DNA from 3 places in the Devosia honganensis genome. Region 1 is predicted to be linked to each of the others. Evidence: predicted binding sites of a transcription regulator. Region 1 holds the regulator's gene; each other region holds the start of a gene.
What was found. Region 1 encodes PhoB, which activates phosphate uptake and scavenging genes when phosphate is short. Its sites were predicted from a motif close to TGTCATNNANCTGTCAT; they were not measured.
Positions count from the first base shown of each region.

Region 2: the regulator PhoB is predicted to act here: its motif matches at 2,469-2,485, upstream of ACFOOL_RS05085 (DUF2794 domain-containing protein).
Region 3: the regulator PhoB is predicted to act here: its motif matches at 5,534-5,550, upstream of ugpB (sn-glycerol-3-phosphate ABC transporter substrate-binding protein UgpB).

Region 1 covers NZ_JBHRYD010000001.1:219,146-226,593, reverse strand. The annotation lists gene ACFOOL_RS01065 (aldehyde dehydrogenase family protein) at 1-690, shown strand, start outside; gene ACFOOL_RS01060 (FecCD family ABC transporter permease) at 744-1,805, opposite strand; gene ACFOOL_RS01055 (ABC transporter substrate-binding protein) at 1,880-2,836, opposite strand; gene ACFOOL_RS01050 (ABC transporter ATP-binding protein) at 2,833-3,651, opposite strand; cobalamin riboswitch at 3,764-3,988, opposite strand; gene phoB (phosphate regulon transcriptional regulator PhoB) at 4,213-4,914, opposite strand; gene phoU (phosphate signaling complex protein PhoU) at 4,987-5,697, opposite strand; gene pstB (phosphate ABC transporter ATP-binding protein PstB) at 5,717-6,499, opposite strand; gene pstA (phosphate ABC transporter permease PstA) at 6,568-7,448, opposite strand, start outside.
Region 2 covers NZ_JBHRYD010000001.1:1,061,193-1,068,640, reverse strand. The annotation lists gene acnA (aconitate hydratase AcnA) at 1-1,078, shown strand, start outside; gene ACFOOL_RS05090 (DUF1223 domain-containing protein) at 1,306-2,043, shown strand; gene ACFOOL_RS05085 (DUF2794 domain-containing protein) at 2,502-2,885, shown strand; gene ACFOOL_RS05080 (GNAT family N-acetyltransferase) at 2,919-3,416, opposite strand; gene ACFOOL_RS05075 (Bax inhibitor-1/YccA family protein) at 3,514-4,239, opposite strand; gene thpR (RNA 2',3'-cyclic phosphodiesterase) at 4,433-4,972, shown strand; gene ACFOOL_RS05065 (invasion associated locus B family protein) at 5,216-5,737, shown strand; gene ACFOOL_RS05060 (invasion associated locus B family protein) at 5,820-6,326, shown strand; gene rlmN (23S rRNA (adenine(2503)-C(2))-methyltransferase RlmN) at 6,432-7,448, shown strand, end outside.
Region 3 covers NZ_JBHRYD010000013.1:4,431-11,878, reverse strand. The annotation lists gene mgtE (magnesium transporter) at 1-327, opposite strand, end outside; gene ACFOOL_RS13305 (hypothetical protein) at 446-802, shown strand; gene ugpC (sn-glycerol-3-phosphate ABC transporter ATP-binding protein UgpC) at 1,205-2,251, opposite strand; gene ugpE (sn-glycerol-3-phosphate ABC transporter permease UgpE) at 2,256-3,095, opposite strand; gene ugpA (sn-glycerol-3-phosphate ABC transporter permease UgpA) at 3,104-3,988, opposite strand; gene ugpB (sn-glycerol-3-phosphate ABC transporter substrate-binding protein UgpB) at 4,056-5,384, opposite strand; tRNA gene ACFOOL_RS13280 (tRNA-Leu) at 5,692-5,776, opposite strand; gene ACFOOL_RS13275 (hypothetical protein) at 5,741-5,866, opposite strand; gene ACFOOL_RS13270 (FliM/FliN family flagellar motor switch protein) at 5,929-6,162, opposite strand; gene lipB (lipoyl(octanoyl) transferase LipB) at 6,239-6,946, shown strand; gene ACFOOL_RS13260 (DUF4282 domain-containing protein) at 7,374-7,448, shown strand, end outside.

The DNA.
Region 1 (7,448 bases):
AAGAACCCCACCGTGGTGCTGGATGACGCCGATCTGGGCGTCGCCGTGGAAAGCGTCGCGCAGTCGGCTTTCTTCTCGACCGGACAGCGCTGCACGGCGTCGAGCCGCGTCATCGTGACCGAGGGTATCCATGACAGGTTCGTGGCGGCCCTGGCCGAGCGCACCAGCAATCTGCGTGTCGGCCATGCCCTGCACAAGGAGACCGAGATCGGCCCGGTGGTCGATCCCAGCCAGCTCAAGCAGGACACCGACTATATCGAGATCGGCAAGCAGGAAGGCGCCAGGCTGGTGGCCGGCGGCGAATTGGTGAAGAAGGATACCGAGGGGTATTTCCTCCAGCCCACGCTGTTCACCGAGGCGACCAATTCCATGCGCATTTCCCGCGAGGAGATCTTCGGGCCGGTGGCGGCGGTGATCAAGGCGAAGGATTACGAGGAGGCCCTGTCCATCGCCAACGACACCGAATTCGGCCTCAGCGCCGGCATCGTCACGACCTCGCTCAAGCATGCGACGCATTTCAAGCGCAATGCCGAGGCGGGCATGGTGATGGTCAACGTGCCGACCGCGGGCGTCGATTTCCACGTGCCGTTCGGGGGGCGCAAGGGCTCGAGCTACGGCCCGCGCGAGCAGGGCAAATATGCCGCCGAGTTCTTCACCATCGTCAAGACCGCCTATACCGCCGCCGGCTGAGGCGCGGAACGGAGAGACGGGAACGGGGCCTTCGGGCCCCGTTTTTCATGGCGTCAGTTCATGCCGCGATTGCGGCGCAGCAGCATGAGGAAGAAGACGCCGCCAATGAGGCCGGTGATGACGCCGATGGGGATGTCCTGCGGCGGGATGACGATGCGCGCCAGCATGTCCGCCAGCACCAGGAAGACGGCCCCGACCAGCGCGGAGAGCGGCAGGACGCGGCGATAATCGCCGCCCGCCACCATGCGCACGATATGGGGGATCATCAGCCCGACAAAGGAAATGACGCCGGAAAAGGCGACGGCGGCGCCGGTGAGCAGGGCGCAGACGATGAAGACGACGAGGCGGAAGCGCCCGGCGGGGATGCCCAGCGAGGTGGCCGATTCATCGCCCAGGGTCATGGCGTTGAGATAGCGGGCGCGGAATAGCAGATAGGCGCCGCAGCCGAACAGGGCGGCGAGGGGAAAAAGCAACTGGTTCCATTGCGCCAGCCCCAGCCCCCCCAGCATCCAGAACAATACCGTATGGGCCGCGCGCGGATCGCCGAGGAAAATGCCGAGGCTGCCTGCCGAGGTGATGACGAAACTGACCGCGACCCCGGCCAGCACCAGCCGACCGGCGCTGGTGGACCGGGTGAGGCCGGCGGCGCCCACCACGATCACCGTGGTCACCAGCGCGCCGACAAAGGCGAAAAAGGGCAGCGTCGCCAGGCCCAGGATCATGCCGGTATGCAGCAGGGCGATGATGGCGCCGAGCGCGGCGCCCGAGGAAATGCCCAGCAGATGCGGATCGGCCAGCGGATTGCGCGTCACCGATTGCAGCGCCGCGCCCACCAGGGCCAGGCTGGCGCCCACGGTGGCGCCGAGGATGACGCGGGGCAAGCGCACTTCCCATACGATATTGTCGCGGCCGGGCGACCAGGCGATCTCGACGCTGCCGGGCATGAGGTGGGAGGCGATGACGCCCCAGACCACATCGAGCGGAATGCCGACGGCGCCCACGCCCACGGCGGCCGCCATGGTGAGGACGAGCAGCAGGACGAGGCCGGCCACCAGCAGGGGCAGATGATGCAGCAGCCAGTGGCGGGGACCGGGGACGAGGTGGCGGTGGGACATGGAACCTGCGAAGGACGAAAAGGCCTCTCCCACCATGGGGAGAGGAGAAGAGCGGAGAGGAGCGGGGGCGGCGCCTAGCTCCGGAAGGCGGCAGCGAGGCGCTTGATGGCTTCGATATTGCGGGGCCCCGGGGTGGCCTCGACATATTCGAGGACGACGAAACGGTCCTCGGCCACGGCGGGGATGTCCTTGAAGGCCGGGTTGGATTTCATGAAGTCGATCTTCTGTTCGGCGGTGACCGCACCGTAATTGACGATGACGACGACATCGGGATTGCGCTCGATGACCGGCTCCCAGCCGATCTCCACCCAGCTCGAGGCGACGTCGTCCATGATGTTGACGCCGCCGGCCGCTTCGATCAGCGCCGTGGGAATGGCATAGCGTCCGGCGGTGAAGGGCTTGTCCTCGCCCGAATCGTAAACAAAGACATCGACGGGGTTGCCGAGGGCCGGCAGCGAGGCGGTGAAATCGGCCAGTTCGGCCTCGTAGCCCGCAACCAGCGCCTGGGCGTCTTCTTCCTTGCCGAAGATGCGGCCCAGATTGATGAGGTCGGCATAGACGTCGCCCATCGACGCCTTGGCCTTTTCCATGACGTGGATGCAGCTCTCGGTCAGTTCATAGACGGAGATGCCGAACTGGGCGAGGCTGTCCGGCGTGACTTCGCCGCCGACGCGCATGCCATAGTTCCAGCCGGCGAAGTAGAAATCGGCGTCGGCACCCAGCAGGACTTCCTTGGTGGGATATTCGGGCGACAGCTCGGGCAGTTCGGCAACCCCGTCCCGCAGGCGCTCGTCCAGCGTCTTCCAGCCGGAAACGCCGGTATAGCCCACCATGCGGTCGGACAGGCCGAGCGCCAGCATCATCTCGGTGAGGTTGACGTCGTTGGAGACGGCGCGGGCCGGAGCGCTCTCGAAGGTCACCTCGCGATCGCAGCTCTGGACCGTGACGGGAAAGCCGGAGGCCGCCGCCGGGACGGCGAGCAGGGCGCAGGCGGCCAGGGTGGCGGAAAAGGCGACGGGCAGGCGGATCATTTTATGTCTCCCTCAAATGATCGATCGAGATGGAAGGAAAAGCGCGGCTGGCCGGTGACCGGATGGTGGTCGATGGCGGCGCCGACGGAAAAGACGGAGCGGATGGCGTGGGGCGTCAGCACGTCGAGCGGCGCGCCCAGCGCCACCTGCCGCCCATGCTCCAGCACCAGGATGCGGTCGGCATGGGCCGAGGCCAGGGCCAGATCGTGCAGCGAGACGATCACGGTGGTGGAGAGGCGTGCCAGCAATGAGAGCACTTCGAGCTGGTGGCGGATATCGAGGTGATTGGTGGGCTCGTCGAGGATGAGCAGGTCCGGCCGCTGCACCAGGGCGCGGGCGATCATGGCCCGCTGCTTCTCGCCGCCCGAAAGCGTCGCGAAGTCGCGCGCGGCCAGATGGGTCAACTCCATCAGGCCCAGCGCCTGTTCCACCGGCGTATAATCGTGGCCGGAAAGCGCGCTCTGGTGCGGGGTGAGGCCCAGCTCGACGATTTCGGCCACGGTGAGCCCGAAATCGGAGGCGCTTTCCTGCAGCACGGTGGCGACGCGCCGGGCGAAGGCGCGGGGCGGCAGCGTCCAGATATCGGCGCCGTCGATATGGACGTGGCCGGCGCCGGGACGATGGAAGCGGTAAAGGCAGCGCAACAGGCTGGACTTGCCGGCGCCATTGGGGCCGACCACTGCCAGCATTTCACCGGCGGCAACGGAGAATCCGAGATTTTCGATGATGGGCCCATGGCCCGGCGGTCCCCAGGCGAGGCCGGAGACGGTCAGTCGTGCCGGGCTCGGGCCGGTCAGGCGGTCAGGGATCTTCATGGCGGGCACCCATGGAATCGGGGGCGTCGCCAAGCGAGGAGATCACACTGAGAATCGCAATGGAAAAATCTGCGTCAGCCATCGTCTTCCCCCGCGGCACACCCCGGCCGGGTTTCAGGTTGCGTCGATGGCAGGTCTCCTGGCTTGCGGGTCACGGCGTTTCCGAACCTTCCCATCCCCGGACGTGTCGGGGGACAGTGGCAATCACGGAAAAGCTCACCGCTTACAGTTGCGGGGGCAGCCACGGCTTTGCGCCCTGATGGGTACGTCGCACCGTGTTCCCTATTATTTCCCCTTGGATGCGACCGCGGGGAAACCAAACGACGCGGTGTTTATGCGTTGGGCGGGAGGGGGAGTCAATGGGACGGGCCGGGATGCGTCGGCGGGCTCCCTAGAGGCTTTCATGTTTTGACGGAATCGGCGACCAGCGCTCCCTCCCCCTTGAGGGGAGGGTTGGGGAGGGGGTGGATTTGCGGATCACCGAAGGACCCCCACCCCCGACCCCTCCCCTCAAGGGGGAGGGGAGCAAGAAGGCGCTGATCCGCTTGACAGTGAAAGGCTCTAGGCGGTCTGGGCGAATCTCTCGTCGAAGGCGTAGCCGGCGCCGCGGACGGTGCGGATGGGGTCGGCTTCGCGGCCGCGATTGATGGCGCGGCGGAGCCGGCCGATATGGACGTCGACGGTACGCTCGTCGACATAGACGTCGTTGCCCCAGACGCCGTCCAGCAGTTGCTCGCGCGAGTAGACGCGGCCGGGATGGCGCATGAGATATTCGAGCAGCCGGTATTCGGTGGGACCCAGATGCACGTCGCGATTGGCGCGGCGCACCCGATGGGTGGTGCGATCGAGCTCAAGATCGCCTACCTTGAGCGCGGCGGTGACGAGATTGGGATTGGCCCGGCGCAGCAGGGCGTGGATGCGGGCGACCAGTTCGGGCACGGAGAAGGGTTTCACGACATAGTCGTCGGCACCGGTGGTAAGGCCGCGAACCCGCTCCTCCTCCTCCCCGCGCGCGGTGAGCATGATGATCGGCACGCGTGCGGTTTCGTCGCGCGCCCGCAGGCGCCGGCAAAGCTCGATCCCGGATATTTCCGGCAGCATCCAGTCGAGCAGGATGAGGTCGGGCAGTTTTTCCTGGACGGCGTGCTGGGCCTCGTCCCCGCTTTCGGCGGTCACCACGCGGAAGCCTTCGGCCTCGAGATTGTAGCGCAGCAGAATGGCGATATCGCCTTCGTCTTCGACAACGAGAATTGTCGCCGGCATGGTCATGCTCCGTCGTTCGGCGCCCGGGCGGGAGGCCGATATTTATGTTCCGACCGCACCCTGCGATGCTTGTCAGGCCTTGATCTGGGTGCGTTGCAGTTCCTGCACTTCGCTGGTGAGCTGCTTGCCGGTGGCAAGGTAATAGGCGCGCTCGGCGATATTGGTCGCGTGATCGCCGATCCGTTCCAGGTTCTTGGCGCAGAACAGCAGATGCGTGCAGGTGGTGATGTTGCGCGGGTCCTCGAGCATATAGGTCAGGAGCTCGCGGAACAGCGAGGTGTACATGGCGTCGACCTCGTCGTCGCGGTTGCACACCTCGACGGCGGCGGGCGCCTCGCGGTTGGCATAGGCGTCGAGCGCGTCCTTGACCTGGTGCAGGACCAGCGCGGTCATGTTCCGCACGCCATTATAGAAAGTGGGCTGGAGATTGATGCCCTCGAGCTTGAGCGAGCGGCGCGCCAGTTGCTTGGCCATGTCCCCGATGCGCTCCAGATCGTTGGCCACGTGAATGGCGGTGACGATGGCGCGCAGATCGCTGGCCATGGGCTGGCGGCGGGCGATCATGGAGACGGCCATGTCGTCGATGCGGCGCTGCATGTCGTCGATGCGCTGGTCGGCGGCGATGGTCAGGTCCGCCAGCTCGCGGTCGAGCTTCAGCAGCGATCGGGTGCCGTTCTCGATGGAGACTTCCACAAGCCCCCCCATTTCCGCGATGGACTGGGCGAGGGCGGCGAGCTCGTCGCTATAGGCGGTGACGATATGTTCGGAAGCGGTATTGGGCATGGTGGTTTCCTTCCCGCGGTCAGCCGATGCGGCCCATGATGTAGTCCTGGGTCTGCTTGTTCACCGGATTGGTGAAGATGTCCTCGGTGTCGCCCTGCTCGATGAGATTGCCCAGATGGAAGAAGGCGGTTTTCTGGGAAACGCGGGCGGCCTGCTGCATGGAGTGGGTGACGATGACGATGGTGTAGTTCTCGCGCAATTCGTCGATCAGTTCCTCGATGACGGCGGTGGCGATGGGATCGAGCGCCGAGCAGGGCTCGTCCATCAGGATCACCTCCGGTCCCACCGCGATGGCGCGGGCGATGCAGAGACGCTGCTGCTGGCCGCCGGAAAGACCCGTGCCGGGCTCGTTGAGGCGGTCCTTGACCTCCTCGAACAGGCCCGCCTTGCGCAGGGAGGACACCACGATCTCATCGAGATCCGCCTTGCTGCGCGCCAGGCCGTGGATGCGCGGGCCATAGGCGACATTGTCGTAGATCGACTTGGGGAAGGGATTGGGTTTCTGGAACACCATGCCGACGCGGGCGCGCAGCTCCACCACGTCGAGGTCGGGGGCGTAGATGTCCTGGCCGTCGAGTTCGATGCGGCCTCCCACCCTGGCGCCCTCGATGGTGTCGTTCATGCGGTTGATGCAGCGCAGGAAAGTGGACTTGCCGCAGCCCGAGGGGCCGATAAAGGCGGTGACGGCGTGATCGGGGATGTCGATCGAGATGCCGTGCAGGGCCTGCTTGGCGCCGTAATGGACGGTGACGTCACGGGCGGTGAGGCGGATGGAGGGCTCGACGAGCTCGGCAGCGTTCATGATGGTGTCCGGGGTAGGGCTGGCCGTCCTGGCCTTGCCGGCAAGAATATCCATGTTTCTCAATCTCCTTAAACACGCTTTTCAAGGCGCGAGCGCAGGAAGATGGCGATGGCGTTGAGAAAGATCATCAGCGCCAGCAGCACCAGAATGGCGGCGGAAGTGCGGGGCTCGAAGAAATTGCGGTTCTCGTTGGCCTGCCAGAGATAGATCTGGACGGGCAGGGCGGTCGCCTGCTCCACCGGCGTGGCCGGCACGGCGGCGACGAAGGCGTTCATGCCGATGAGCAGCAGCGGCGCGGTTTCGCCCAGCGCCTGCGCCACCCCGATGATGGTGGCCGTCAGGATGGAGGGGAAGGTGACCGGCAGGACATGGTGGAACACCATCTGCGTCTTGCTGGCGCCCATGCCCAGGGCGGCCTGGCGCAGGGCCGGGGAGACGCCCTTGAGCGCGGCGCGGGTGGCGATGATGATGGTGGGCAGGGTCATCAGGGTCAGCACCAGCCCGCCGGCCAGCGGCGCCGAGAGCGGCAGGCGGAACCAGTTGATGAAGACCGCCGCGCCCAAGAGGCCGAAGACGATGGAGGGCACCGCCGCCAGATTGTTGATATTGACCTCGATCAGGTCGGTCAGGCGCGATCTGGGCGCGAATTCCTCGAGATAGATGGCGCTGCCGACCCCGATGGGCACCGCCAGCACGATCACGATCAGCATCATCCACAGCGAGCCCATGAGGGCGCCGAGCAGGCCGGCCGAAGCGGGCGCGGAACGGCTGTCGACATTGGTGAACAGCGACCAGGCGAAGCCCTGCGAAATGGTGCCATTCTCGACGAACAGGTCGATGAGGGCGCGGGCGGGGGCGGAAAGCTGCTGCTGGGCATCGCCCAGTTCACGGTTGATATTGCCCTTGATCCAGTTGTCGGTATTGGCCGAGGCGAGCAGGTCGACGGTGA
Region 2 (7,448 bases), 840 kb from region 1:
CAATTTCGAGGGACGGGTCAATCCGGACGTGCGCGCCAACTATCTGGCCTCCCCGCCGCTGGTGGTGGCCTATGCGCTGGCCGGCTCGCTCCATGTCGACGTCACCACCGAGCCCCTGGGCACGGACCGGGACGGCAAGCCGGTCTATCTCAAGGACATCTGGCCCACCAATCACGAGATCGCCGAGATCGTGCGCGAGCATGTCAATGCCGAGATGTTCCGCTCGCGCTATTCGGACGTGTTCAAGGGCGACGAGCACTGGCAGGCCATCGCCGTGGAGGGCGGCCAGACCTATGGCTGGAATTCCGCGTCCACCTATGTGCAGAACCCGCCCTATTTCGACGACCTGACCATGGAGCCCAAGCCGGTGGCCGATGTGGAGGGCGCGCGGGTGCTGGCGCTGTTCCTCGATTCCATCACCACCGACCACATCTCCCCGGCCGGCTCGTTCAAGGCCGCGACGCCGGCGGGCCAGTATCTCACCGAGCGCCAGGTGGCCCCGCGGGACTTCAATTCCTACGGCGCCCGCCGCGGCAATCACGAGGTGATGATGCGCGGCACCTTCGCCAATATCCGCATCAAGAACATGATGCTGGACGGGGTCGAGGGCGGCTTCACCAGGGGCCCCTCCGGCGGGCAGATGCCGATCTACGACGCGGCCATGGCCTATCAGGCCCAGGGCACGCCGCTGGTGGTGTTCGCGGGCAAGGAATATGGCACCGGCTCCTCGCGCGACTGGGCGGCCAAGGGCACCAATCTGCTCGGCATCAAGGCGGTCATCGCCCAGAGCTTCGAGCGCATCCACCGCTCCAACCTGGTGGGCATGGGCGTCATCCCGCTGCAGTTCAAGGAGGGCGAGAGCTGGCAGAGCCTCGGGCTCGACGGCTCGGAAACCGTCGATATCGCCGGGGTGGCCGAGATCGAGCCGCGCGCCATGGTCAAGGTGAAGATCACCCGCGCCAATGGCGAGGCGCTCGAGATCGAGACCCGCTGCCGCATCGATACCGCCAACGAGCTCGACTATTTCAAGAGCGGCGGCATCCTGCACTACGTGCTGCGCAGCCTGGTGGCGGCATAGAGCATCGGACCGGAAAGTGCGCAGCGGTTTCCGGACCGATCCGATGCGATCATAAACGGCATGGAGCGCTCGATCCGATTTTATCGGATCGTTCGGCGCTCCGGGCTCGAGAATGGCGGTCCCGGGGGGCCGCCATTTTTTCTCACGGGGATCGCCATGCGCGCAACACGCGCTCTCACCCTCTTTTGACTAGGCAGGGCGGCCGGCTCCGGCCTACAACCATGCCCATGTCCGCCCGCCTCCTCGTCGGCCTCATCCTGGGTCCTGCCATCTCGCTCGCGCTTGCCGGCGCGCCCGCGGCCGGGGACGCGCGGGAAAATCCCAAGGCGGTGGTGGAATTGTTCACCAGCCAGGGCTGCGCGTCCTGCCCGCCCGCCGATGCGCTGCTCACCAGCCTGGCCCAGCGCGAGGACGTGGTGGCGCTGGCCTATCACGTCGATTACTGGGACTATATCGGCTGGGAGGACACGTTCGGGGACAAGGGCTTTTCCGATCGCCAGCGCGCCTATGCGCGTAGCTGGGGCTCCTCGCGCATCTTCACCCCGCAAATGGTGGTCAACGGCGCCGAGGGCGTGGTGGGCTCGCGCCGCGATGCGGTGCACGACGCGGTCACCTCGGCGCAACTGCCCCTCGCGGTCGGGCTGGAGGCGCATGGCGACATGCTCCGCGTGGTGGTGCCGGCCGATCCCGGCCTCGAGGATGCGGTCATCTGGCTGGTCAGCTATCTGGACCGGGCCGATGTCGTCATCGAAAGGGGCGAGAACGCCGGCAAGACCATGGTTTACACCCAGGTGGTCACCGGGCGGCAGATCGTGGGCATGTGGGAGGCAGAGGCGGGCGCCGAGATCAAGCTGCCGCTCACCGAGCTGGGCCAGGCCGACCATGCCGGCTTCGCCGTCCTCGTGCAGCAGGAGCGCAACGGCCTGCCCGGCCCCATACTGGGCGCCGCCGCCTATAGTTTTTGAAGCCTGTTACGAGCTCGCGGTTTTCCAAGATATCCTTCCCGCTCACGGTGTCATTCCCGCGAACGCGGGAATCTCCGTTCCCCTTCCGCCGATCGAACAGGGATTCCCGCATGCGCGGGAATGACCCGGTGGGAAGGCGGGAATATCGCCTCGTAACGAGATGACGCAGAGGAAAAACCTGCAACAGGATTTTCCGAAAAAAAAGCGCCCGTTCCGGGGGCTGGAACGAGCGCGACTGACTTTCGGTCAACTTGAAAAGGGAGGCTGGCAACCGGACGTCTTGGTTTGGGGGCTCGGTCGGTCCGGTTGCCAGCCACTGGAGGCAATGCTTGGAAGATGCCGGGTCAATGGGGCGTGGTCAGGGAAAAAACATGGCTGAAATGGGGAATTTTGGCCCCTTGCCTAAAGCGGCGAATGAGCCGATCATGACGGCGAGGTGACACAGGATAGAGGGCCGCGTGCAGGGTCCCCCCGATAAGTCCAGGCGCAATCTGGCACTGGTGCATGTGGGTGAGCCGCAGGCGCATCCGGGGCGGAGCGTGGCGCCGGTCATCGCCTTCGACCGCCGCGAGCTGATGCAGATCCTGTCGGTCTATGGCCGCAAGGTCGCGGCGGGGGAATGGCGCGACTACGCCATGGACTTCCTCAAGGACCGGGCGCTGTTCTCCATCTATGCCCGGGTCTCCGAGCGTCCGCTCTTCGTCGTCGAGAAAGATCCCCGCCTGCGCCAGCGCCAGGGCCAGTACATGGTGGTCAACCAGCAGGGCCGCATCCTCAGGCGCGGCCATGACCTGGCGCAGGTGCTGCGGGTGCTCGATCCCGACCTGATGGTGGTGGGATAGGGCAGCTCCCGCATGTTCTGAAACCGGCCCCGCCTATAGCATCTTTTGCAGATGCACGACGTCGTGCCAGCGGTCGAACTTGAACCCCACGCCGGTGAAATAGCCGACGCGCTGGAAGCCGAAGCTTTCGTGCAGGCGCACCGAATTGTCGGTGTCGGCGGTGATCACCGCCAGCATCTGCCGGAAGCCGGCTGCCCTGGCCTGGAGCAGCAATTCGCCCAGCAGCAGCCGGCCGATGCCCTTTCCGGTCTCGGCCGGATCGAGATAGATGGAATCCTCGGCGGTGAAGCGATAGGCGGCGCGGGGGCGGTAGAAGCTGGCAGAGGCATAGCCCAGGACCGCGCCGGCCCGCTCGGCCACGATCAGCGGATGGCCGAGCAGTTTCAGCCCGGCATATTTCTGCGCGATCTCCGCCTCGCCGGGCGGCTCGATATCGAAGGTGGCGGCGCTGGTCTCGACATAATGGCGATAGATCGCGGTGATGGCGGGAATGTCGGACCAGGAGAAGGTGCGAAGGACGATATCGGTCATTTGAGCCACGCGCAGGAAAAAGGGGCCGCGGCTTTTTGTAAGCCGCGGCCCCTTTTGGCGTCCAAACAATTCGCCCGCTTCGTGCGAGCCTTTTCCCTTACTCGCGGTTGCCGAACAGGCGCAGCAGCATCAGGAAGAGGTTGATGAAGTCGAGATAGAGCGAAAGCGCGCCCATGATGGCGTTCTTGGTCATCACGTCGGCGCCATAGGCTTCCGAGTAGCTTTCCTTGATCTTCTGGGTGTCATAGGCGGTCAGCCCGGTGAAGATCAGCACGCCCACCACGGAGATGACGAACTCCATCATCGAGGACTGCATGAAGATGTTCACGATCGAGGCGATGATGATGCCGATAAGGCCCATGAACAGGAAGCTGCCCATGCCGGTCAGGTCGCGCTTGGTGGTGTAGCCGTAAAGGCTCATCGCGCCGAAAGTGGCGGCGGTGATGAAGAACACCTTGGCGATGGAGGTGCCGGTATAGACTAGGAAGATCGAGGACAGCGACAGGCCCATCACGGCCGCGAAGGCCCAGAACACGGCCTGCGCCGCGCCCACCGAGAGCTTGTTGATGCCGAAGCTCAGCACCAGCACGAAGGCCAGCGGGGAGAGCATGAGCACCCAGGCCAGGGGGCTCGCATAGAGCAGTTCGGCATTGGCCTGGCTGGCCATTGCCCACTGGCTGGTGAAATAGGCGACCAGGCCGGTCACCACCAGCCCGAGGCCCATATAGTTGTAGACGCGCAACATGTAGCTGCGCAGGCCCTCGTCGATGGCCAAGGCCGAGCCGGCCCGCGCATTGAGGGTCTGACGGTCATATTCAGCCATTCAGGTTTCCTTTCCCAATAGAAGCAGCGGTTCAGTGACCGCCGGGGGCAATTGGCGTTGCCACTTGCGGGGGAATATGGGGAGTGACCGGTTGATTGACAAGAAGAAATGGACGCCTGCGACACCGGGACTGGCCCGTTGAACCGATTGTGTTAGGGTCGGGGGACGAATCGCGGACCCGAGGAAGATCAGGATGCCCCGGCTGTTCACCGGCCTCGAAATCCCCGCCGATGTCGAGTTCGCCCTGTCGCTGAAGCGGGGCGGCCTGTTCGGCGCCCGCTGGATCGATCCGGAAAACTACCACATCACCCTGCGCTTCATCGGCGATGTCGACGGGCAGACCGCCGACGAGGTGGCTTCCGGCCTCGACCGGCTCTCCAATTCGCTGCAATTTCCCGTGCGGCTCACCCATCTCGACATTTTCGGCGGCGACAAGCCCCGCTCGCTGTTCGCCGGGGTCGAGCCCAGCGTGGCGCTGACCCGGCTGCAGGCGGCGCATGAACGCGTGTTGCAGCAGATCGGGCTGGCGCCCGAGGGCCGCAAATTCGTGCCCCATGTCACCCTCGCGCGGCTGCGCGGCACCGCGCCCGAGGACGTGGCCCGCTTCATCGCCGAAGCGCCGCGCTTCGAGGCGCTGAGCTTCGTCCCGGCGCGCTTCGTGCTGTTTTCCAGCCGCGATTCGGTGGGCGGCGGCCCCTATCTGGTCGAGCAGGGCTATCCGCTGGCGGCGTAGCGAAAATCCGCCCGCCCCCGGGGGCGGCGTCGGATCGCGACATTGTTAGCGCGCCGTTAACCCTTGCGGCCCAGAGCTGCCCCGTCGGCCCGGCCCATGCCCCAATGCCGCCGCCTTTGGCTTTCATTTGAGGCAAATGCCTGCTTTTTCCAGCGGGTTTGACACCTTGGTAACCATGTTCGGGCCAGACTGGGCGGGCAGCGAAGCTTTCGAACAGCAGCAAGACAAGAGGAAGAATTGGTGATGACGACGAAAACCGGCAGCCTCGCAATCGGGCTCGCGGTCGCTTCTGTCATGGCGCTGGCGCCCGCCGCCCAGGCACAGCAGGCGACCGAGCTGGGCACTTTCAACGCCTGGTCGGCCTATACCGCATCCGATCAGAGCGGGCTGTTGTGTTTCATCATTTCCGAGCCGATCCGCAGCGAGCCCTCGGGCGTCAACCGCGATCCGGTCAAGTTCCTGATCGTGCACCGCAAGGGCATGGGCTCCAAGAACGAGGTCCAGACCCAGATCGGCTATCCCTACAATACCACCGACGCCAAGGCGAGCGCCGCCGTCGACGGCAAGAGCTATGTCATGGCGGCGCGCGGCTCGACCGCCTGGCTGGCCTCGAGCGGGGACGAGCCGGGCTTCGTGTCCGCCTTCAAGGCCGGCAACCAGATGGTGGTGCGCGGCACCAGCCAGCGCGGCACCGATACGGTCGACACCTATTCGCTCGCCGGCGCCACCGCGGCGATGAACGCCATCGACGCGGCCTGCCAGTAAAGGCTTGCCCCGCCCGCGGGAAACACCCTAACTGGGCGCCGGCCCCGCCGCCGCCCGGACCCTTGCCAAGAGCCGACCAGCCATGACCCGAACCGCCCCGCTATCGCTCGCCCTCCTGCTTGCCCTCGCCGCCGCCCTGCCGGCAGAGGCGCAATCGGCGCGGGTGCTGGGCGATTTCCGCGACTGGTCGAGCTATGCGGCCGATGATGGCGGCGGCACGATCTGCTTCGCCATGACCCGGCCCAAGAGCACCGAGCCGACGCCGGCCGGCTATGGCGAGGCCTATCTCTACGTCACCAACCGGCCGGGCGAGGACGTGGCGAACGAGTTCAACGTCGTGGCCGGCTACACCTTCCAGACCGGCTCCATGGCCATCGCCCGGGTGGGCGGGCAGGAATTCCCCCTCTTCACCCAGGGCGACGCGGCCTGGCTCGACGATGCCGCCCAGGCCGCCAATCTGGCCGCCGCCATCCGCGCCGGCGCCAATATCGTCATCGAGGGCACCGCCGCCGACGGCGCGCGCATCGTCCAGACCTATTCGCTTTCCGGCGCCACCGCCGCCCAGCAGGCCACCGGCGCCGAGTGCTGAGGCGGCCCGCTCGAGTCCGCCTCCCGCCGGCGTGACTTTGCGCTTTGGCCGGTCCTGTGATATTGGCCGCCCACTTCCCGCATCCTTCGAGCTCCCGTGCCTGCCATGAGCATTGCGCTGAACCTTGACCATTCCAGTGCCGTCCGCCCCGCTTCGGCGAGCCGGCCCTCGTTGATCGGCCTCTCCAAGCACGAGCTGGCCGAAACGCTCGTCGCCCATGAGGTGGTGCCGGAAAAGGAAGCGCGCATGCGCTCGAGCCAGTTGTGGAACTGGCTCTATGTCAACGGCGTCACCTCGTTCGAGCGCATGACCAATATGGCCCGCCCGGTGCGCCAGAAGCTGGGCGACGTCTTCACGCTCGACCGGCCCGAGATCGTCAGCGAGCAGGTGTCGGTCGACGGTACGCGCAAATGGCTGTTCCGCTTCCGCGATCCGCAGAACCCCAATTTCCCGCCGGTCGAGGTGGAAACCGTCTATATCCCGGAAAGCGACCGGGGGACGCTGTGCGTCTCCTCGCAGGTGGGGTGCACGCTGACCTGCTCGTTCTGCCATACCGGCACGCAGAAGCTGGTGCGCAATCTGACGGCGGGGGAAATCCTGGGGCAGGTGCTGATGGCCCGCGAGCGGCTGGGCGATTTCCCCGGCGGCAGCCGGCCCGACGATGGCGGTCTCGTGCCGGGCGGAGAAAGCCGCGCCATCACCAATATCGTCATGATGGGCATGGGCGAGCCGCTCTATAATTACGACAATGTGAAGCAGGCCCTGCTCATCGCCTCGGCGGGCGACGGCATGGCGCTCTCGAAGCGCCGCATCACCCTCTCGACCTCGGGCGTCGTGCCCTATATCGAGCCGACCGGCCGCGAGATCGACGTCATGCTGGCCATATCGCTGCATGCGGTGCGCGACGATCTGCGCGACGTCCTGGTGCCGATCAACAAGAAATGGCCCATCGCCGAGCTGCTCGAGGCCTGCCGCACCTATCCCGGCCTTTCCAACGCCCGCCGCATCACCTTCGAATATGTGATGCTGGACGGGATCAACGACAGCGACGCGGAGGCGCGCGAACTGGTGCGGTTGCTGGCCGGCATCCCGGCCAAGATCAACCTCATTCCGTTCAATCCC
Region 3 (7,448 bases), on a different contig from region 1:
GCGGGCGATCTCGGCATTGGGCAGGGCTTCCATGATTTCGAGGCGGATGCTTTCGTCCACCTCGGTCAGCGCCGAGAAATCGAACCGCTCCCCCAGCATCCGCACCAGCGCGATGCGTTCCTGCGCCTCGAGCTGTTCGAGCACGTCGCCCACATCGGCGATGTGCAGCGGCGCCATCACCAGCGCCATGTCCTCGCTACGCCGGCCGAGGATGAACGCCTTCAGCCGCTCCAGCCAGAGCGCGCCGATCTGGCCCTCTTCGTCGCGGAAAGCGTCGCTCGCCACCCAGGTCTCGCCACCGGGCGGAATGTCGGAATCGTCACTCATCGGGAGCCCTTTGCGTGTCCTGGGGGTTTCAGGGGCGGGACAAGCTGTAGCCAATCGTCCTGCGTTGCGCCAGTGTCGTCCTCGCGCTTTTTCGCCGTTTCGGGGAGATGATCTTCAAATGACCGACAGCCCTTCCCTCGACACCAGTTTCGCCCGCCTGCTCCGCCTCGCCGCTGCCCGCAACCTGCCCGGCGTGGAGCGATCCACCAGCTACCGCACCCCCGCCCTCGCGGTCGGCGGCGTGGCCTTTGTCCGCCTGCTCGATCCGGCCACCGCCGTATTGCAATGCCCGGTCGACCAGAAGGTTCTGCTGATGGAAATCTCGCCCCACATCTATTTCGAGACCGAGCACTATGTCGGCTACGACGCCATGCTCATCGACCTCGAAAAGATCGGCGACGAGGAACTCTCGCTGCGCCTGCACGACGCCTGGGTCTTCAAGGCCCCCGAAAGCCTCAAAAAGAGCATCGATTAGAGCATCGGGCGTTGGCGTGGAATCGCTTCTCTCCTCGCGGTCACCACCGGGACGCGTGTAAAGCCCGGTAGTGACGATGGGGAAGGCGATTGTTGCCTGCCGAACGCGCCGTCCTTTCGCCGCCACCCACCCCACGCCATCCCAGGCAGCCGCCCCGACGCCCCACCAGCCCTAAACCCATCTCCTTCGTCATTGCCGGGCTCGTCCCGGCAATCCACCTTTGCAATGCTCCCCTGGATTGCCCGGACAAGTGTAAAGCCCGGAGAGATGCCTGACAGGTGTTCGGAGACATGCCTGACAGTCAGTTCTGGGTATTGAGATCGATGGTTGCGACGGGGATGGCGCCGAAGCAGATGGTGTATTTGCCGTTCTTGTGGGTTGGGCGGAGGGTGGGGGTGAGGCCTACCCCATCCGCAAGCCGCTCTCCCGGTTGAAGGCGTGCAGCGCCGCGAAGGGCAGCGTGAACTCCACCCTCTCGGTCTCGTTCGTGCCCGAGCGGCCCTGCTGCACCAGGATCAGCGTCTGCTCCAGTCCGGCGACGCGCACATAGAGGTGGTTTTCCCCGCCCACCGGCTCGATCAGCTCCACCTTGCCGGACAGCGGGATTCCGTCCGGAACAGGGCCGAAGGCGATGCCGTCCGGCCGGATGCCGACGATGTCGGTGCCCCGGGGCAGGCTGGGCAGCGCCGCGCCGGCGAGGCCCGCCAGCGCCTCCACCGGCAGCAGGTTCATCGGCGGCGAGCCGATGAAGCCGGCCACGAACAGGCTGGCGGGCCGGTCGTAGAGCTCGATGGGCTTGCCGACCTGCTCGATGCGCCCGCCATTCATCACCACCAGCCGGTCGGCCAGCGTCATCGCCTCGAGCTGATCGTGGGTCACATAGACGCTGGTGGTCTTGAGCGAGCGCTGCAGCCGCCGGATCTCGATGCGCATCTGCCCGCGCAGCTTGGCGTCGAGATTGGACAGCGGCTCGTCGAACAGGAACGCCTTGGGCTGGCGCACGATGGCCCGTCCCATGGCCACGCGCTGGCGCTGCCCGCCCGAAAGCTGGCGCGGGCGGCGCTCGAGGAAGGGCGCGATCTCGAGGACCCGCGCCGCTTCGGTGACGCGGCGGTCGATCTCGCCGCGTGGGGTCCCGCGGTTCTTCAGCCCGTATTCGAGGTTCTGCCGCACGCTCATATGCGGATAGAGCGCGTAGTTCTGGAACACCATGGCAATGTCGCGCTCGGCCGGCTCCTTCCTGTTGACCACCTCGGCGCCGATGGAGATCGTGCCTTCGCTGATCGTCTCCAGCCCGGCGATCATCCGCAGCAGGGTGGATTTTCCGCAGCCCGAGGGCCCCACCAGCACCACCATCTCGCCATCCTCGATTTCGAGGTCGAGCCCGTGAATGGCGGTGACATTGCCCGGATAGACCTTGCGGACATGTCTGAGGTCGATATTTGCCATCTGGCTATTTCTCCGTTTCCACGAGGCCTTTGACGAACAGGCGCTGCATGAGGATGACGATGAGGACGGGCGGCAGCATGGCCAGCACCGCGGCGGTCATGATGATGTTCCATTGCGGATCGACTTCCTGGGCGCCGGCCATCTGCTTGACGCCCATCATCAGGGTGAAATGCTCTTCCCGCGTCGTCACCAGCAGCGGCCAGAGATATTGGACCCAGCCGAAGATGAACAGGATGATGCACAGCGCCGCGATATTGGTGCGCGACAGCGGCAGCAGGATATCGAAGAAGAACTTGACCGGCCCGGCCCCGTCCACCCGCGCCGCCTCCATCAATTCGTCCGGAACGGTCATGAAGAACTGCCGGAACAGGAAAGTGGCGGTCGCCGAGGCGATCAGCGGAATGGTCAGCCCGGCATAGGAATTGAGCATGCCCAGATTGGCCACCACCTCATAGGTGGGGATGATGCGCACCTCCACCGGCAGCATCAGCGTGATGAAGATGATCCAGAAGGCCAGCACCCGGAAGGGGAAGCGGAAATAGACGATGGCATAGGCCGAGACGATCGAGATGGCGATCTTGCCGGCCATGATGATCAGCGCCATCAGCGTCGAATTCCACACCATCACCCGGAACGGCGGCAGGCCCGGCGGATCGAAGTTCCACACCTTTTCCAGATTGGCGAACAGCTCGCCCCCCGGCAGCAGCGGCGCGCCGGTATTGAGCACGGTTTCGGTGTGGGTCATGGCGATCACCGCCACATAGACCGGGAAGGCGACGATGACGACACCCAGCACCAGCACCAGATGCGTCAGGAGATTGAGGAAGGGACGGTTCTCGACCATGGGGTGCCTCAATACTGCACGCGCCGTTCCACATAGCGGAACTGCACGAAGGTCAGGAGGATGACGAACAGCATCAGCACCACGGACTGCGCCGAGGAGGAGCCGATATTGAGGCCGATGAACCCGTCCGAATAGACCTTGTAGACCAGGATGTTGGTGGCCTGGTTCGGCCCGCCCTCCGTGGTCGCGGCGACGATGCCGAACGTGTCGAACATGACGTAGTTCACATTGACGATGAACAGGAAGAAGGTGGTGGGCGAGAGCAGCGGGAACACGATGGTCCAGAATCGCTTCCACGGCCCGGCGCCGTCTATGGCCGCCGCCTCGGTCAGCGAATGGGGCACCGACTGCATCCCCGCCACGAAGAACAGGAAATTATACGAGATCTGCTTCCAGCTCGCCGCCACGATGATGAGGATCATGGCGTGGTCGCCATTGAGGTTGGCGTTCCAGTTCACCCCGAAATAGCGCAGCACGAAGGGCAATATGCCGGTGGCGCTGTTGAACAGGAACCACCACAATATGCCTGCCACCACCGGCGAGACCGCATAGGGCCAGACCAGCAGCGTCGTATAGGCCTGCGCCGAGCGGATCAGCCGGCTCACCGCCACCGCCAGCACCAGCGCGAAGCCCATGGAAATGGCCGTCACCGCCACCGCGAACAGCGCCGTGCGCCCGATCGAGGCGAGGTAGTACGGGTCCTGGAACAGGCGCAGATAATGGGTCAGCCCGACGAACTGGGTGGACATGCCGAACGGGTCCTGCCGCTCGAACGAGGATTTCACCGCCTGGCTGGCCGGCCAGATGAAGAAGATGAAGGTGATGATCAACTGGGGCGCCACCAGCAGATAGGGCAGCCCCTTGTTGGGGAAAATCGTTCGCTTGGTTTCCATCGTCCGCCTGTCCGGATGGTGAAAGGCCGGCCCCGCCGGAGCCGGCCTTTCGATAGGGTGAGCGCGCTTACTGGTTGGCGGCTTCGAATTCGCGCAGGATCTGGTTGCCGCGCTCGACGGCGGAATCCAGCGCTTCCCTGGCGGTCTTGGAGCCGTTCAGCACGGCCTGCAGTTCCTCGTCGGCCACGGTGCGGATCTGCGGCATGTTGCCGAAGCGCACGCCCTTCGAGTTCTCGGTGGGCGGGTTGAGGTTGATCTGCTGGATGGCGATGTCCGAACCCGGATTGGCGTCGTAATAGCCCTGTTCCTGGCTCAGTTCGTAGGCGGCCAGCGTAACCGGCAGGTAACCGGTGGCCTGGTGCCAGGCGGCCTGCACTTCCGGCGAGGACAGATAGGTCAGGAACTGCGCGACGCCTTCATATTCGGCGTCCTCGTGGCCGGCCAGCGTCCACAGCGTGGCCCCGCCGATGATCGAGTTCTGCGGCGCGCCCGCGACGTCGCCGAACACCGGCAGCATGCCGAAGCCGACCTCGAACCCGTCGGCATTGGCCAGCACGCCGGCGCGCGAGGCCGAGGAGTTCATGTAGATGGCGCATTCGCCCGAGTAGAATTTCGGGGCGTTGTCGGCGCCGCCGGCGGTGCCGCCATAGGAATAGACGCCGGACTGCTGCCATTCGGCCAGCTTCTCCCACAGGCGCACGGCCAGGTCGTGGTTGAAGGTCAGCTCGCTGCCCAGGCCCCCGAAGCCGTTCTCCAGCGTGCCATAGGGCACGTTGTGCAGGGCCGAGAGGTTTTCCGTGCCCAGCCAGGTGGCGGTATAGGCCATGGTGAAGCCGCATTTTGCGGCGCCGGCGTCGATGATCTGCTGGCTGAAGGCTTCGATGTCGTCCCAGGTCCTGGGCGCCACGTCCGGGTCGAGGCCGGCGGCTTCGAAGGCGGTCTTGTTATAGTAGAGGATCGGGGTCGAGGAGTTGAACGGCATCGAGAGCATGTTGCCCTCGGTGTCGGTGTAATAGCCCGTCACCACCGGCAGGTAGGCGCTCGGGTCGAAATTGCTGCCATGGTCGGCCATCAGTTGATAGACCGGATAGACGGCGCCCTTGGCGGCCATCATGGTGCCGGTGCCCACTTCATAGACCTGCACGATGTGCGGCTGCTCGCCGGCGCGGAAGGCGGCGATGGTGTTGACCATCGATTCCTCGTATTCGCCGCGATAGGAGGGCACCACCACATAGTCGGACTGGCTGGCGTTGAAATCGGCGGCGATGCCTTCCAGGCGCGCGCCCAGTTCGCCACCCATGGAGTGCCACCAGTTGATTTCGGTCTGCGCGAGCGCCACCGAAGTCGAAAGCATCAGCGAAAGGGCGGCGAGGCCCACGCGGTTCACGGTCTTCATGTCAGTCTCCCAATAGGCCGGCCCGGCACCGGCCGGACCTGTCATCTGCGGCGCCGGGCCGGAGAGACGAAACCATCCGAAACCAACCGAAACCACCGGCGCGCCGCGGTCTCTCTAGTCAGCGCGCTTGACGCTTGCTTGAAGCTTTGATGAAGGATCGATGACTTCACACCGGCCGCTTCGCGGCGAAATCGCTCCGGTGGAGCGATTTCAGGTGTGAAGGCCATGAGAGCTATGCTCGAATGGCGAGGCCCCAAAAACAAAAAAGCCGCCCGCAGGCAGCTTCCTCGTCGTCACCGAAGTGACATGGTGCGGTCGAGAAGACTCGAACTTCCACGCCTCGCGGCACAGCGACCTCAACGCTGCGCGTCTACCAATTCCGCCACGACCGCACTGTGTGGTAGAAGCTTCTGCGCCAGCGGCACCGAAGCGAGTGCGGTGTAGCAAAGCTCCTCCACAACCTCAAGCGGATAAATCGTCATTCTTCCGGCTTGTGGAGACTTCGGCGCCGCCGCCGGCGGACGGTCCGGCCGGCGCTCCCGGTTCAGCCGCCCCGGGCGGTCTTTTCGGTGACGAAGACGCGCAATTGCCCTTCTTCCACATTGACCTCGCCTTTGGCGACCAGCGTATTGTTGGCGTAGATCCTCAGCGGATCGTCCTCGGTGGCGTCCAGTTCGATCACCGCGCCGCGCCCCATGCGCAGCAAATGGTGGATCGGCATGGTGGTCGCGCCCAGCTCCACCGTGATATCGACTTCAATATTGTCCAATGTGTTCATAGATAAGACGTTCGAGCGAGATGATCCGCGCCCCGCGTGCGGATTCGGTAACGAGGAAAGTCGGTCAGCTCTGGTTATGGAAGTGTTAACGAGCCCGGACGAAACGTGCCAAAGCGGCGCAAAACTCTGGCGCGGCGACGGCCAGGCGGTCGAATGGCGCATTTTCGAGGCGCCGCTCGATTATCCGGCGGCCCTCACCATGATGGACGAGCGGGTCGCCGCCATCGCCGCCGGAACGGCGCCGGAGGCGGTCTGGCTGCTCGAACACCCCCCGCTCTACACCGCCGGCACCTCGGCCCGGCCCGGGGACCTGCTCGATCCGCGCTTTCCGGTCTACCCCGCCGGGCGCGGCGGGCAATACACCTATCACGGCCCCGGCCAGCGCGTGGCCTATGTCATGCTCGACCTGACGCGGCGCGGCCGCGACATCCGCTGCCTGGTGCAGGGGCTGGAGCAATGGGTCATCGACACCCTCGCCGCCCACAATATCGCCGGCGGGCGCCGCGAGGGCCGCGTCGGCGTGTGGGTCCCGCGGCCCGAAAAGGGTTTCGGGCGCGAGGACAAGATCGCCGCCATCGGCGTGCGGGTGCGCAAATGGATCACCTTCCACGGCATTTCCCTCAATATCGCTCCCGATCTTTCCCATTATGACGGCATCGTGCCCTGCGGCATCGCCGATCAGGGGGTCACCTCCTTCGAGGATCTGGGCGTGCTGCTGTCCATGGCCGAGGTCGATTCGGTGCTGCGCGCCCGCTTCGAAGCGATCTTCGGCCCCACGGGCTGAGTTCCCTCTGCCGGCCAACGCCGCATGGATAAATCCGCGCCTCCGCTCCCTTCGCCTCCCTCCCAGGGAGTGTTTACTTTGGACCCTCCTGGATTGATTTTTGTTGCCCACACAAGCACTTTGCTGCCCTCGGGCTTGACCCGAGGGCCGGCCTGGGCGTCCTGAAACCCGGGTTTCCTGCACGTGGATAGAGGCCCTCGGGTCAAGCCCGAGGGAAGCCCCCTGTGGGGAAATGAACACTCCCCACAAGCGTGAGGGGAACCCATCGGCATTCGTCGGCGATAGCCGTGCCCTTGCTCCCCGCCGGAGGAATGAATCCACGCTTCGCAACGCGTCCCGCCGAACTGCCGGTGGCGAGGAGTCTTGTCAGGCCGATTCGAAAATGGTGTTTTCGGGGGGAAGCGCCGGACGGCGCCCTTTGGCCCGCATGGCCCAGACTATCGAGGACAAGATGACCCTGGACGATCTCAAACGCCTCCTGACCCGTCAGACCCTGTTCCGT